Regions from separate parts of the Pseudoalteromonas sp. NJ631 genome, predicted to be linked through region 1. Evidence: predicted binding sites of a transcription regulator. Region 1 holds the regulator's gene; the other holds the start of a gene.
What was found. Region 1 encodes MetJ, which represses methionine synthesis genes. Its sites were predicted from a motif close to TAGACGTCTAGACGTCTA; they were not measured.

Region 1 (7,877 bases):
GTGCCGTGCCGGCATATTTATTAGCGCTGATCAAATGGCAGTCATGTTCAACAAACTGTGGATACAACTCACTGAAACGCTCGCTCGCAGTAATATCGACCACCACTTTATGCTCGTAATCTAGCTCTTTAATACGAGTGAATAGCTCGGCTTCATTGTATTCGATGGCCTCATTTTGCCATTGCTGTTGCCACGATGCTAAGTTCAACCCGCTTGGACAGAACAACATTTGCTTAGAACGCAGTAAGCCAACCAACTTAAGGTCAAAGTGCTCACTCAGCTTAGCGACTTGGTTTTTGCATTGTTCGATAAACACTTCACCCACATTGCCAACACCAGCCACAATCACAGCAAGCTCTCTGCCTTTATTGACCAAACGTTCGTGCAATATGGCAAGTAGGTCGCTATCAATTGCTTGATCGCTTAACACTAAGCTGTAATGACGCTCTTGCAGCACAAAACGGGTGACAATCGCATGTTCATCCAATAATTCCAGAGCTTGCTGATGTAACCCAGCAACATCCTGACTTGGTGCAACAATAGCAAAGCCTTGAACTTGCGACTCAATAATATTGGCTCGTGAATCTAGCGCTTTGATCACAACATGGCTAAATTCAGATGGCACCAATAAGTGTGCCTCTCCACCTTTAACAAAATGATGAATGCTATGCTGGATAAGCTGGCTTAGCTGTTTCACTTCACCACTTTTTAGCTGCTCAACGCGTAACAGGTCAAGTTGTCCAAAAGTGGTAATAAAGCGCTTCTCTTTGCTATAGCCTGCCTTTACTATCTCAGTGCCAAGTGCATCGGCATCAAAGCTGCTACGAACTTGTAGTTTTATATCGGTATCTTTAAGTGGAGACAGCGTTTTTGCATGCAGTACCGGATTACCTAATCGTGCGAGTAATTCAGCTTGGCCACGACATACCTTAGTGTATTTTATAGCATTGGCGACTTTACGTGGATCCGTACTGAATACGCCAGTTGTATCCGTCCAAATTGATACTTGAGCCGCATCAAGATAACTTGCCAACAAAGTTGCGCTATAGTCACTGCCATTTCGACCTAAAGTCACCGTTTCACCTTGTGCATTTGCGGCAATAAAACCAGTAACGATATAGATAGCGTGGTCATCAATTGCGCGATAGCACGCTTCTTTATTATGGGCGTGTAGTAACACCCCATCCTGTTGTACAAATAACGTACGAGCGTCGATAGCTTTGGCTTCAATACCTTGAGAGTTTAGGTAGTTTGCTAATATACGAGCCGACCATAGCTCTCCATGTGCAAGTAAACTCGCGTAGTGAAGTTGATGCTCTTCTCGCCCTAAAGCGATTGCCTGCAGCTCATTGACGAGCTGTTTGAGTAACACACTGTGTTGTTCACCTACAAACAGAGCATCAATTAATTCTCGTTGATGATTTTCAACTTGTAATAAAACATCGTTGAATGCACGAACATCTTGCTGCTCAAAGCTTTGCCATAACTTCACTAGAGTATTCGTTGTTTTTCCTGCAGCAGAAACCACAACACTGTCACCTAGTTGACATTGCTCTAACACTATCTTGGCAACCGCCTGATAACGCTCTGGCGAGCTTAAACTCGAACCACCAAACTTATGTACTACTTTTGCCATTTACTCACCACAACGCTACTGTATGTGCAGGCGTTAACTTGAATGACTTAGCATCATCACTCGCCTGACTTTCATCAATACATGCAAATCCCGATTCCAGATCTGCAATGAGATCCTGTGCATCTTCAATGCCCACAGAAATACGAATTAACGTGTCGCCCACTCCCGCTTCTAAACGTGCTTGCGGATCCATACCTGCGTGTGTCATCGTCGCTGGATGGCAAATAAGACTCTCAACCCCACCTAAAGATTCTGCCAATGAAAAATGCGTTAGAGACGTTAAAAACTTCGCTGAAGTTTGCAGATCGCCTTTGATATCAAAGCTCACCATACCACCAAAACCGAGTTGTTGTTTTTTCGCAAGTTCGTGTTGAGGATGCGACTCAAGGCCTGGGTAATAAACTTGGCTAACATACGGGGACTTTTCTAAATACTCCGCAATCAGCTGGGCATTTTCTTGATGCTGGCGTAAACGCACGTTTAAGGTGCGCAGTCCACGTAAAGTAAGATAACTATCAAAAGGCGCGCCGGTAATACCGATATTATTCGCCCACCAAGCTAACTCATCACCCAACTCCTGCGTACGCGCGATCACCGCGCCCCCCACGACATCAGAATGGCCATTGATATATTTAGTAGTTGAATGCACGACTACGTCTACGCCAAAGGCAATGGGGTTTTGTAGTGCAGGAGACAAGAAGGTATTGTCGGCGGCGACCAAAGCCCCCACAGCGCGTGCTGCATTTACGACAGCTTCTATATCCGTTAGCCTTAATATTGGGTTACTTGGTGTTTCAATCCAAACTAATTTAGGTTTGATCTGCTGCAGCTGTGCAAGACTTTCAGGTTGCGTGAGATCCAACACGGCTAATTTGAGCAGTCCACGCTTAGCAAGCGATGTAAACAAGCGATAGCTACCACCGTAACAGTCATGTGGAATAACCAGCGTATCGTCATGGTTAAGTAGCTGAGTTACTAGGTGAACAGCAGCCATGCCAGTGGCGGTAATAATGCCACGAGCACCACCTTCAAGTTCAGTCAGTGCCTGTGCAAGCACATCACGATTAAAGTTACCACTGCGGCCATAATCGTAGTCGCGTTTGGTATCAAAATCGGCAAAAGAATAGGTGGTAGAAAGGTAAAGCGGTGGCACTACTGCCCCATGTGCTTTATCAGCTTCTATACCGTGACGCACTGCAATCGTCGATTTGTTAACTTGACTCATAAGGTCACCTAGATAGTTGGATGTTTAGACGTCTAAAAGGTTAGAGCAACAGAAACTAGAAGTCAAAACATTTATACTGCTAAATGGCTAAATAACTAGTATTTGACTATCTTTTTTAAACCGATAAAATTTCGCCACTCTAGGCGTTGCTAATACGACTGAGTTATTGAAAACTATGGCAGAGATTCTTCTATCTCGCTATAGCGGATTAGTTTATTCATCTATTTGAGTTTGGGATTTATCTTTAATTCGTAAGGTTATCCCTATATTCATGCGGTTGGTGAATAATGTAGACCAGAACCCAGTCATATTGGCATTGATGTAACTGAGGCAAGTACACAATTATGGCAAAATGGAACGGTGAGTATATTCACCCATATGCAGAACACGGTAAGAAAGCAGAGCAAGTAAAAAAGATCACGGTGAGCATACCTCTGAATGTACTCAAAGTGCTAACTGATGAGCGTACACGTCGCCAAGTGAATAATTTACGTCATGCCACGAACAGTGAGCTTTTATGTGAGGCGTTTCTACATGCCTTCACAGGTCAGCCACTGCCGAGCGATGAAGACTTGAGAAAAGATAATCCAGAGCGTATTCCGTTAGAAGTAAGACAAATAATGGAAGAGCGCGGTTTGGAGATCCCTGAAATAAACGAAGAGTGATAACTACTCTTTCTCTGTGGACATACAGACACAAAAAAAGCCTCAATCGAGGCTTTTTTTGTGTCTGTATGTCCACAGAGAAAGCCTCAATCGAGGCTTTTTTATTTGGATAATACCAATGGTATTATCCCATATATCCAGCTGGCATATCGATTTGTGCTACACCTGATTCAATTGCAGCTACCGCTACTGCTTTTGCGATACGAGGTAACAAACGCGGATCCATTGGTTTTGGAATAATATACTCAGGACCAAATTCAAGATTATCCACATCAGCCGCTTTTAACACTTCAGCTGGCACAGGTTCTTTCGCAATCGTTCTAATTGCTTCAACTGCTGCAATCTTCATCTCGTCATTGATAGCAGTTGCACGTACATCAAGCGCACCACGGAAGATAAACGGGAAACACAACACGTTATTTACTTGGTTTGGATAATCCGAGCGACCAGTCGCCATGATCAAATCATTACGTGCACCGTGTGCAACTTCAGGACTGATCTCTGGGTCTGGGTTAGAACAAGCGAATACCACTGGCTTGTCAGCCATTAACTTTAGATCTTCAGCAGAAAGTAAGTCTGGGCCAGAAACACCAACAAATACGTCCGCATCCGCAATCACGTCTTGTAACGTACGCTTATCCGTGTTGTTTGCAAACAACTCTTTATATTCATTTAGGTCATCACGACGAGTATGGATCACGCCTTTTCTGTCCAGCATATAGATGTGTTCTCGTTGAGCACCACACTTGATCAGTAATTCCATACAAGCGATAGCGGCTGCACCCGCGCCAAGACACACAATAATCGCATCATGAATATCTTTACCTTGGATTTCCAACGCATTCAGCATACCCGCAGCGGTTACAATTGCGGTGCCGTGCTGATCATCATGGAATACAGGAACGTCACAACGTTCGATTAGCGCGCGCTCAATTTCAAAGCACTCTGGCGCTTTAATATCTTCAAGGTTAATACCGCCAAATGTGTCTGCGATATTTGCCACCGTATTGATGAAGTCTTCGGTGGTGTTGTGCTTAACTTCGATATCGATTGAATCAAGACCCGCAAAACGCTTAAATAATAGCGCCTTACCTTCCATAACAGGCTTTGACGCCAAAGGACCTAAATTACCCAAGCCAAGAATTGCCGTACCATTACTGATCACCGCAACCATATTTCCTTTACCCGTGTAACGGTATGCATTCGCCGGATCAGCCGCGATTTCACGTACTGGCTCTGCAACACCTGGGCTATATGCAAGTGCTAAGTCTTTTACGGTCTCGGCAGGTTTAGTGAGTTCAACACTGATTTTACCTGGAACGGGCTTCTCGTGATAATCTAGAGCTTGTTGACGAAAATCTGTCATGGCGCGATATTTTCCTACGAAGTTAATGTGAGAGTGTGGTAAACGTTCGCATTCTGAATGTTGGCAACCTATCATGCTGGTTACAGCAACACACAGTGCGATTAACTATATGAGCGACGACATTTAACCACTCAACAAGCGTTTGTGCTTTGCTGTCGCGGTATGTCAATAGGACATATAGTTAATCGACCGTATTCACACAATACCGAGTTTTGCTCATTATTCAAGTAAAATCAGGTCTATCCACTAGCACGGTATTTTCTATACTTTTCCGAGAAGATAAGCTCAATTTTAAGAAATATTTCACAAATAATGTGACTAAAACTTAAAAAACAAGACGCTAAAACCAGCACAAAATGTAGAAAATTAGCACAGATGTACACTAACTATAAAAACAATAAGAAAATTGAAACTTAACTAATTTTAACGTCAAGATACCCGCATTTAGTCGCAAAATAATGACTTTAGTTTATATAAAGTGCTCATAGCTGATACTATTTACTATATGAGCTTTGATTATTTTCACAACTTAAGCTCGTAAATGTTCAGTATTTATCTACTAAATAGAGTTTTTACTCTACCCAAGAGATCAGTAAAGTTTTGCTGCCAAACTGGCAAGTTTTCTATTTTAGAAGAATAAAAGACACAATGAAGGCGTGATGACTGACGGTTTGTCTGTTGATGCAGAATAGCATGTATCAATCGGGAAGGTATTTTCAAACAGGCACAAAAAAAGCACCCTAAGGTGCTTTTTTCGACTAGACCAACAAGATTACTTCTTGCTGCTAAGTGCACCGAAACGCTTGTTAAAGCGATCTACACGGCCACCTGTGTCAAGGATCTTCTGCTTACCAGTGTAGAACGGGTGACATGCAGAACATACGTCTAGGTGAATATCTTTACATAGCGTTGAACGAGTTTCGAACTTGTTACCGCAAGAGCACGATGCAGTGATCGTCTCGTAATTAGGGTGAATACCTTCTTTCATAGCAACCTCTAGTTAAGGCCGTATCGCTCTCCAAACCCGAAGTCTGGCACCATACGTAGTTATACAAAAATGTGGACGCGTATTTTAGTGCTTAACTGAACAATCTACAAGCAATATTTCAGAGTTTTTTATCGCCGTCGCAGAGTACGTTTTCAATTCGTACCACCTTAGGTATATACTTCGTCACTGCGCTCACTTTATGGAATTGTAATACATGCTCATTCTTGAAGTAGCTTTAAAGCTGCCACTGCACCGAACATTCGACTATTTGCTAGCACCAACCATGCAAGTTGAAGCAGGAATGAGAGTCACCGTCAATTTCGCCAACCGTCGCTGCACAGCAATTGCGCTTGCTAAAAAAGACGACACCGATGTACCAAAAGATAAGCTCAAGCAAATTATTGAGGTGTTGGACGAGCACCCAGTCTTTAATCAAGCACAACTTAGCTTCTTACACTTTGTCTCTCAGTATTACTGTCATCCAATTGGCGATACCTTATTCACAGCACTACCGGCGGTACTTAGAGATGGTGGAAGCCCAGACAAAACTCAGATCCCTATCGTCAGATTAACGGACAAAGGGCAAAAGCTACCAACACTGCGAGCCAAAAAGCAACAAGCACTGCTTTCTCAATTATGTGAAGGTGGCGCAATAAAATTAAGCGAACTCAAAGCACTCGGATTTGCTAGCCAAACAATTAAAGCATTGGAAGAAAAAGCGCTTATCTCACAATCTATTGAGCATGACAGTGATTGGTCGCAAAACGAATTACAGCTAGGCGAAAAGCCGCGCCTAAACGACCAACAAGCGACTATTTGCAGCGCCGTCAATGCTCAAGTCGGTTACCGTACCTTTTTAATCGAAGGTGTAACGGGAAGTGGTAAAACCGAAGTCTACTTACAGAGCCTTGAAAACATAATAAAAGCGGGTAAACAAGCACTGATCTTAGTGCCTGAAATTGGACTCACACCGCAAACAGTCAACCGCTTCAAAAAGCGCTTTCATAACCTGCCTATTGATTTATGGCACTCAAATCTAACCGATAACGAGCGCCTACATACTTGGCGTCGAGCCGAAAAGGGCCTGAGCGCCTTGGTTATCGGTACTCGCTCGGCCATTTTTTTGCCCTTTCAAAATCTCGGCATGATCATCGTTGACGAAGAGCATGATAACTCGTTTAAACAGCAAGAAGGTCTGCGCTATCACGCCAGAGATCTCGCTGCATTTCGAGCGCATCAGGCACACTGCCCTTTACTTTTGGGAACAGCAACACCGGCATTAGAAACATTACACAAAGCCATAACCAACAAATATCAACTCGTCACACTGAGTAAACGAGCGCAGACCCAGCACGACAACCAATTTCATCTTGTAGACATGAAAGGTCAGCCAGAACAAGGCGGGTTTTCACCGATGAGTTTACATTGGATGGAAAAAACACTCGCTCGCGGTAAGCAGGTTATGGTGTTTCTAAATCGTCGGGGTTTTGCACCAACATTGATGTGTCACGAATGCGGATGGCTTAATACCTGTAAACATTGCTCTACCAGCGCCACGTACCATAAAAATATGAACCGCTTGGTATGTCACCATTGCGGTGAGCAGGACTTTGTACCGAGACAGTGTCCAGATTGCGGCAGCACCCAAATCATGCCCACAGGGCTTGGTACAGAACAACTCGAAGGCTTTTTAAGCGAACGCTTCACTGATATTCCCGTTACTCGCATTGACCGAGATTCTACGCGCCGTAAGGGCAGCCTTGAAAGCGCCCTTGAAGAAATTAATCAAGGTGGCGCGCGAATTCTGGTCGGCACTCAAATGCTTGCCAAGGGCCACCACTTTGCCGATGTCAGCCTTGTGATTATCTTGGATGTGGACTCAGGACTTTACTCTTGTGACTTTAGAGCAACCGAGCAAATGGCACAGCTCATTACGCAAGTTGCTGGACGAGCCGGACGTGCCGGTGAAGCGGGAACCGTGTTATTGCAAACCCATT
Region 2 (7,877 bases), on a different contig from region 1:
TCTAGCTTACGTGAACTTATCACTGGCATTATTTCTCGTTCGACACAGCTTGCTGCAGCGTCCGAAGAAACATCGACTATCACTACAGAATCCAGCCAAGCAATTAAGAATCAGCAGGCACAAGTAGAGCAAGCAGCTACCGCTACAACTGAGATGAGTAGCACCTCTCACGGTGTTAGTAACAGCGCGCATCAAGCATTACAAGAAATTAAAAATGCTGATAAAGAAGCGGAGCGTGTTAAAGGTATTTCACATGAGAACAAACACACTATTGAGCAACTCGCAAGGGAAGTGGATGAAGCCTCTCGCGTGATTAACAAACTGCACCAAGACAGCGCGTCGATAGGCAGTATTTTGGATGTTATCCGTGGCATTGCTGAGCAAACTAACCTCCTTGCACTAAACGCTGCAATCGAAGCCGCGCGTGCTGGTGAACAGGGTCGTGGCTTCGCGGTAGTGGCAGACGAAGTGCGCTCGCTTGCAAGTAAGACTCAAGAGTCAACTCAAGAAATTCAAGCAATGATTGAATCCTTACAAGCCGGTGCCGAAGAAGCGGTAGGCGCGATGTCGAAAGGCAAACAGCAGGCGGAGTCGTGCGTAACTCAGAGCGACCTTGCTAACGAAGCGCTAAACTCTATCACTGCAGCTGTTTCTCAGGCTCATGATGTGAGTGAAGAGATTGCAAACGCGGCGAATGAGCAACAGCAGGTGGCACAGGAAATTAGTGAACGTTTAGAATCGATTGTAACAATCGCAGAGCAGACGGCTGAAGGCGCAAGCCAAACTTCAATCTCTAGTTCTGAGGTTGCTAAACTCGCCGAAGAGTTACGCTTATCGGTAGAACAGTTTAAGGTTTAGCTATCTAACCTGAGCTTTGAGCAGGAAACAGTCTCAAAGCTCTAGGTGGTTTAGCAAAACCGCTAAGCATAAAAAAACCCATGCATGGCATGGGTTTTTTGTTTCTTTTCTTTGATTATGCAAACAATGCGTTTGCCTTCTCAACGATGTTTTCTACCGTAAAGCCAAATAGCTTGAATAGCTCATCAGCAGGCGCTGACTCACCAAACGTTGTCATACCAACGATAGCACCATTTAGGCCTACATATTTGTACCAGAAGTCCTCAATACCCGCTTCGATAGCGACGCGACGCGTTACTGAGCTTGGTAGTACGCTTTCTTTGTATGCTGGAGATTGCGCATCAAAAATGTCCGTTGAAGGCATAGACACAACACGTACCTTTTTACCTTCTGCACGAAGCTTATCCGCAGACTCCACCGCAAGTTGCACTTCAGAACCGGTTGCAATAAGGATGATTTCAGGCTCACCATCACAAGATAGTACATAACCACCTTGCTTAATCGCTGCAACTTGCTCAGCGGTACGTGGCTGCTGCGCAAGACCTTGACGGGTAAATACCAGTGCAGATGGGCCATCAGCGCGTTCAACCGCTTGCTGCCAAGCAACTGCTGACTCAACTTGGTCACATGGACGCCAGCTCGCTAGGTTTGGCGTAGTCCGTAAGTTCGCCATTTGTTCTACTGGCTGGTGTGTTGGACCATCTTCACCAAGACCGATTGAATCATGGGTATACACAAAGATGCTTCTTTGCTTCATCAATGCAGCCATACGTACGGCATTACGCGCATATTCCATAAACATCAGGAATGTCGCACCGTAAGGGATAAAGCCTCTGTGCAGTGCAATACCGTTCATGATGGCAGACATACCAAATTCACGCACACCGTAGAAAATATAGTTACCCGCAGCATCTTCTGCCGTTAAGCCTTTAGATTGATCCCAAAGTGTTAAGTTAGAACCCGCAAGGTCAGCAGAGCCACCCATAAACTCAGGTAGAATTGGACCAAAAGCATTCAATGCATTTTGTGATGCTTTACGAGTTGCAGGGTTTGCAGGATTCGCTTGAAGCTCTGCGATATACGCTTCTGTTTTCTCTGACCAGTCTGCTGGAAGCTCGCCTTTCATGCGACGCTCAAATTCAGCAGCAAGCTCAGGGTAATGCATTTGGTATTCAGTGAACTTAATCAACCAGTCACTCTGTTGATTTTGACCACGCGCTGTTGCGTCCCATTTTGCGTACACATCTTCTGGTACTTCAAATGCGCCGTGTTCCCAACCAAGGAATTCACGTGCTGCTTTGATTTCATCATCACCTAGCGGTGCACCGTGACAATCATGGCTACCTGATTTGTTTGGTGAACCATAACCGATAACCGTTTTACAACAAATAAGAGTTGGCTTACCAGACTCTGCTTGCGCCGCTTCGATAGCGGCTTTAATCGCATCGCTATCGTGGCCATCAACACCGGCGATAACATGCCAACCATAAGACTCAAAGCGTTTAGGTGTATCGTCGCTAAACCAACCTTCAACTTCACCGTCGATTGAAATACCGTTGTCATCCCAAAACGCAATCAGTTTGCCAAGACCAAGAGTACCCGCTAGTGAACAAGCTTCGTGTGAGATACCTTCCATCAAACAACCATCACCTAAGAATGCATAGGTATAGTGATTAACGATGTCGTAATCTTCACGGTTAAACTGTGCAGCCAATGCTTTTTCAGCAATCGCCATACCTACCGCATTAGTAATACCCTGACCTAATGGGCCAGTGGTAGTTTCAATACCTGGTGCGTAACCATATTCTGGGTGGCCTGGTGTTTTTGAGTGTAGCTGACGGAAGTTTTTGATGTCATCAATTGATAAGTCATAACCCGACAAATGTAACAATGAATAAATTAACATCGAGCCGTGACCGTTTGATAATACGAAGCGATCTCTGTCGAACCACTCAGGATTACTTGGGTTGTGCTTTAAAAAATCGCGCCAAAGTACTTCTGCGATGTCCGCCATGCCCATAGGGGCTCCTGGGTGGCCAGACTTGGCCTTTTGTACAGCGTCCATGGAAAGAACGCGAATTGCATTAGCAAGTTCTTTGCGAGATGGCATGAATTCTCCTACCTTTAAATGTGTTTCGCGGGGGTTTGAGCCCATTCTTACTTATTTATATGGCTAACTGCAACGGCAAAGGCCATAAAAAAACGGGTACAGACGGACTTTTTCCGACCATTAAAAAAGTTTGCACAATTTTGGACGTCTAGGCGTAAAATAACTAGTCAATGCCTAGGTTTTTTGGTTAGAATACGCCCCTTAATTTTTCGCGCTGTCCCTGATGTTTGTGAAGCGCAATATTTGTGAGCATAAATACAATGGCTAAACATTTATTTACTTCTGAATCTGTTTCTGAGGGCCATCCAGATAAAATTGCCGATCAGATCTCTGATGCGGTTCTAGATGCCATCCTTGAGCAAGATCCAAAAGCACGTGTTGCGTGTGAAACTTACGTTAAAACCGGTATGGTTATGGTTGGTGGTGAAATCACAACTAGCGCTTGGGTTGATATCGAGGAATTAACTCGTAAGACCGTGCGTGAAATTGGTTACACACACTCTGACATGGGCTTTGACGCTGATTCATGTGCAATCCTTAACACCATTGGTAAGCAATCACCTGATATCAACCAAGGTGTTGATCGTTCTCGTCCAGAAGAACAAGGTGCTGGTGACCAAGGTCTAATGTTTGGTTACGCGTGTAACGAAACTGACGTACTTATGCCTGCGCCTATCACTTACTCACACCGTCTAGTTCAGCGACAAGCGCAAGTTCGTAAAGACGGTACGCTACCTTGGTTACGTCCAGACGCTAAGTCTCAGGTAACATTCGCGTACGAAAACGGTAAAGCAGTAGGTATCGACGCAGTCGTATTATCTACGCAGCACTGTGATTCTGTATCACAAGCTGACCTTGTAGAAGCTGTGATGGAAACTATCATTAAGCCTACATTACCTGCAGAGCTTATCACTGAAGCAACTAAGTTCTTCATCAACCCAACTGGCCGTTTCGTTATCGGTGGTCCTATGGGTGACTGTGGTCTAACTGGTCGTAAAATCATCGTAGATACATACGGCGGTATGGCTCGTCACGGTGGTGGTGCGTTCTCTGGTAAAGATCCATCAAAAGTTGACCGTTCTGCGGCTTACGCAGCACGTTACGTTGCAAAGAACATTGTTGCAGCTGGCCTTGCTGACAAGTGTGAGATCCAAGTGTCTTACGCAATCGGTGTTGCTGAGCCAACTTCTATCAGCGTAGAAACTTTCGGTACAGCTAAGCTTGATGAGTCGCGTTTAATCGAACTTATCCGCGCGCACTTCGACTTACGTCCTTACGGTCTAATCACTATGCTAGACCTTGAGCGTCCAATTTATCAGCCTACTGCTGCTTACGGCCACTTTGGTCGTGAAGAGTTCCCTTGGGAAGCAACTGATAAAGCTGACGCACTACGTGCAGCTGCAGGCCTATAATCCCCTGCGGCAAAAAGTAAAAAAGGCGCCAAATGCGCCTTTTTTAATGCCCGTAAATAATCCCCTACCCAATAAATACTTCGTCGACATCATCTTTTAAGTTTTGATACTCATCTTCATGTAGATTTAGCTCAATCATCACCTTATCTTTAAATAGGTACCAATCCGCTGCGCTTCTAAAGTGTTTTGCTTCGAAACAGAGGTTTTCAGCCAGTTTAAGTGCCGCAAAGGTTTGCACATGTTGTGCATTTTTTTGCTCTTCAAGATAGCTAACGTCATGGTGGCGTAAAATCATCTGGCATATTTCTTTGGGTAAGTGCCAAGACGTCGCAAGGAAGTAGCCTATCACAGTGTGAGGCACTGGATACTTTTGCTGCTCATAGTAAATCAGTGTTTGCTCAGGCCGCTCTATAGACTGTTTTATTACCTCAGCGTAGTCAGGATATTTTACGGCCATTGCAGGGATCCCGGCATCGTGAAACAGACCCAGCAGCTGCAAATTCTCCATCGGTAATGATGCCTTTAAATGATGTCCAACCACCATTGCTGCTTTTGAAATATCCGCAGCGTTATCCCAAAACTGCTGCAGTGAAATACAGCACTTTGACTGCTCAAACGCATTTTTAAGCAAATACCCTGTCACTAGCTGCGTAATACAGGTAACGCCCAAAAACATCACTGCTTGTTTTATATCTGTGATCGTACGGGCAAGACCATAAGCCGGTGAATTAATTACCTTTAATACCGCAGCTGATGCACCAACATCTGCCGCAATAATATCCGCCACGGTAAATAACTCAGGCTCCGGTTGTGATAATTCATTTTGTAAGGCTTGTAATATTTCAGGCTTAGCAGGTAAGTTAAATCCGCCGCGCAAATCATTCAGCACTTTATCGTCTATATCGATCATTGGGCTACCTCAGAATTGATACACCCAAGTTTAGTTCATCGCCTGATATTTGCAGTATTGATTGTTATGAAGTGGTACAAAAAAGCGGGATAAAACCCCGCTTAATTTGGTTAAAACCAATATGGCTCGCTATGCATGGAAGATTGTCGACTTTGCTCCATAGCACTTATCAAAAAGTCAGATTTTTGCTTGAGCCATGCCTGCACTTCTTGCAGTTCATCTGCGTTTTGGCTTTGGCAAAGCTGATATAGATACGCCAGTGTTTCTAGCTCATAAATACCATAAACGATATCAATCCAAGGCGTTCTAAACGCTTTGCGTGCTTCTTTATCGTAAAGCTTGCCCAGACAGTTACCGCTTAGTAGTGTGTTTTCTAGCTTTATTCTCACATGTAGATAATCTCTTTCAGAAAGCGATTTATCCTGTGGAAGCAAGTTTTTCAGCTCTTGCCAGTCTTTATCAAATAATTGGCTTGCGATTTCTGTGACCGGTAGCTCTGCTGCACTCAACGCTTTTTGATCCCAGTTTTTACGCCACGCTCTATCAACAAGCCAGCGAGTAAGTGAAAGGATCAAACGGTTATAACGGGTACAATGAAATAAATCTTCAATGTCCGTTGGTGTCGGCTGAACATCTTGCAAATCGGTAATGACCTGCGCCAATTCAGGAAACTGATTAAGTTTCTTATAATAAGCATGGCGCTTTGAGGTATAGGTTTTTAAATGAATTGCATTTTCGACCCAAGCAAGTTCTGACAACAACCATTTTAACTCATTGCGAATACTCTCAGTCGAGCTTTTATCAACGATGTCATCGAACAACCAAAACGCGTGGCGGATAAGCGAAACTCCATCAATAACTCGTTTTAATGTCTTGAGACTTGGTTTATTAAAATAGCACTGCTCATGTTTTTGGACGAACTGAATACCATAACTGACTGTCGCAATTAGCGCTTGTTCTTGCGTTACCTGAGACTTGAGCGGTACAAACCCTATAAACTTATTTGGTTTTAGAGGTTTATCATCGGCAATTCGATATCCTCTGGCGGCCTTTGAGTATAGTCCCAAGCGCATACCAGCTTGTTTAATTAGGTGATCGGCTAATAAGAAAAGATCTTCTTTGTTTCCCTCAATCAACTCTATTTCAAGCTCATTGATTGGCTCCATCTTCCCTTGTGCCGATATTTCCCCTTTATCCAACACGACTTCGATTTTGGTTCCTGAATCCGTTTCGATTAACCAAGTACGACGAATAAAATTCGTACTGAAGATCGGGAATATGTTTTCTGCAATAGACTCAAGTTGCATACCGTGAGGCCAAATATTCGCGTCAAACGCTAACAAGTCAGGACGTCCTGACTGAATAGGTAAATTGTACTCAGGTCGTTGATGTAACCCTCCTACAACTTCTCCCGCAAGCTTAATCGTTTGCTCGCATTCATCATTGCAACAACGCGTTCTTAGACCGATATCTAGCGCACGCAATTCACGATTTGGCGTGTCAAAGTAGGCGTTAGTTAAGTTTTTAGCAGGCTTGTTAGTGACCGTTTTTGCAAACTGTGTGATGAGTGCAGGGATCAGCGGAACTTCATTATCTGAAACCAAAAATTTCAGTTCTATTTCAGTGTCCATTAGGGCAGTGTTTTACCTATTTGTCTAAGGGAGGATCAAAATATACAAAGGAGGCTAAGTTTGCAATCTTTTTATCCGATGAGAAGTGCACCAAATATGCGCTAAATCAATAGATAGTCAGGCTAATTTCGCTGAACATCAACGGATCAATAACACTGAATCATTGCGTTAAATGCTGCAATTTTCATTATGTAATCAATTATTTCGCGCCATTCAAAATAAACAAAGCCTTGCTATTAGGCCGCGAAATCCCTACTATTTTGTAAACTTTACGACCCAAAGAATAAAAGGCCCACGCATGTTCAACTTTAAGCAATTTATCATTGCGAGCCTGCTCTTCACCAGCTTTGTAAGCTTTGCCGAAGAGCCAGACGAAAATAGCACAGTAAACGCCGCAACACCAAACGGCTATATTAGTGACAATCTTTTTATTTTCATGCACACAGGTCCAAGTAAAAATTATCGAATTTTAGGTTCTGTTGATGCTGGTACGCCAATCACTATTTTGAGTGGCGCTAATGACGAGTTTGTCCAAATTAAAGACGACAAGGCAAGAGAAGGTTGGGTAGAAAGTAAATTTGTCACCACGGAGCCAGGTTTAAAGCAACAATTAGAGGCGGTTAACCAAACTTTAGTGGAGACCCAAGAGGCGCTGAACGATGCCCAGCAGCAGCTTCCAATGCTGCAGCAAAACAATACCAATTTACTAGCGGAGAATGCTTCACTTCAAGACACTATTTCAGGGCTTGAAAAGCAGCTACAAGATGAGCGTTTAGCACAGCAGCAAAAAGTCCAAAAAGAACAACACCAGTTGCTCACTTACGGTGGCATCATCGGGATCAGTGGCATTATTATCGGTGTGATCCTGACGCTATTTTTATCTCGTAGAAAGCGTTACGACGGCTGGTAACTGGTTATATACCTATTGAGATTAGATAACTTCGTCACTGACGGTG

Region 2: a site for MetJ is predicted at 3,110-3,127, ahead of metK (methionine adenosyltransferase). Genes of this name have one in related genera too.

Annotation. Positions count from the first base shown of each region.
Region 1 covers NZ_AKXJ01000003.1:420,633-428,509, forward strand. The annotation lists gene metL (bifunctional aspartate kinase/homoserine dehydrogenase II) at 1-1,636, opposite strand, end outside; gene metB (cystathionine gamma-synthase) at 1,641-2,861, opposite strand; gene metJ (met regulon transcriptional regulator MetJ) at 3,206-3,526, shown strand; gene A587_RS0108695 (malic enzyme-like NAD(P)-binding protein) at 3,651-4,892, opposite strand; gene rpmE (50S ribosomal protein L31) at 5,665-5,880, opposite strand; gene priA (primosomal protein N') at 6,095-7,877, shown strand, end outside.
Region 2 covers NZ_AKXJ01000001.1:794,564-802,440, forward strand. The annotation lists gene A587_RS0103750 (methyl-accepting chemotaxis protein) at 1-858, shown strand, start outside; gene tkt (transketolase) at 974-2,968, opposite strand; gene metK (methionine adenosyltransferase) at 3,229-4,380, shown strand; gene A587_RS0103765 (HDOD domain-containing protein) at 4,445-5,290, opposite strand; gene A587_RS0103770 (CYTH and CHAD domain-containing protein) at 5,401-6,921, opposite strand; gene A587_RS0103775 (TIGR04211 family SH3 domain-containing protein) at 7,094-7,831, shown strand.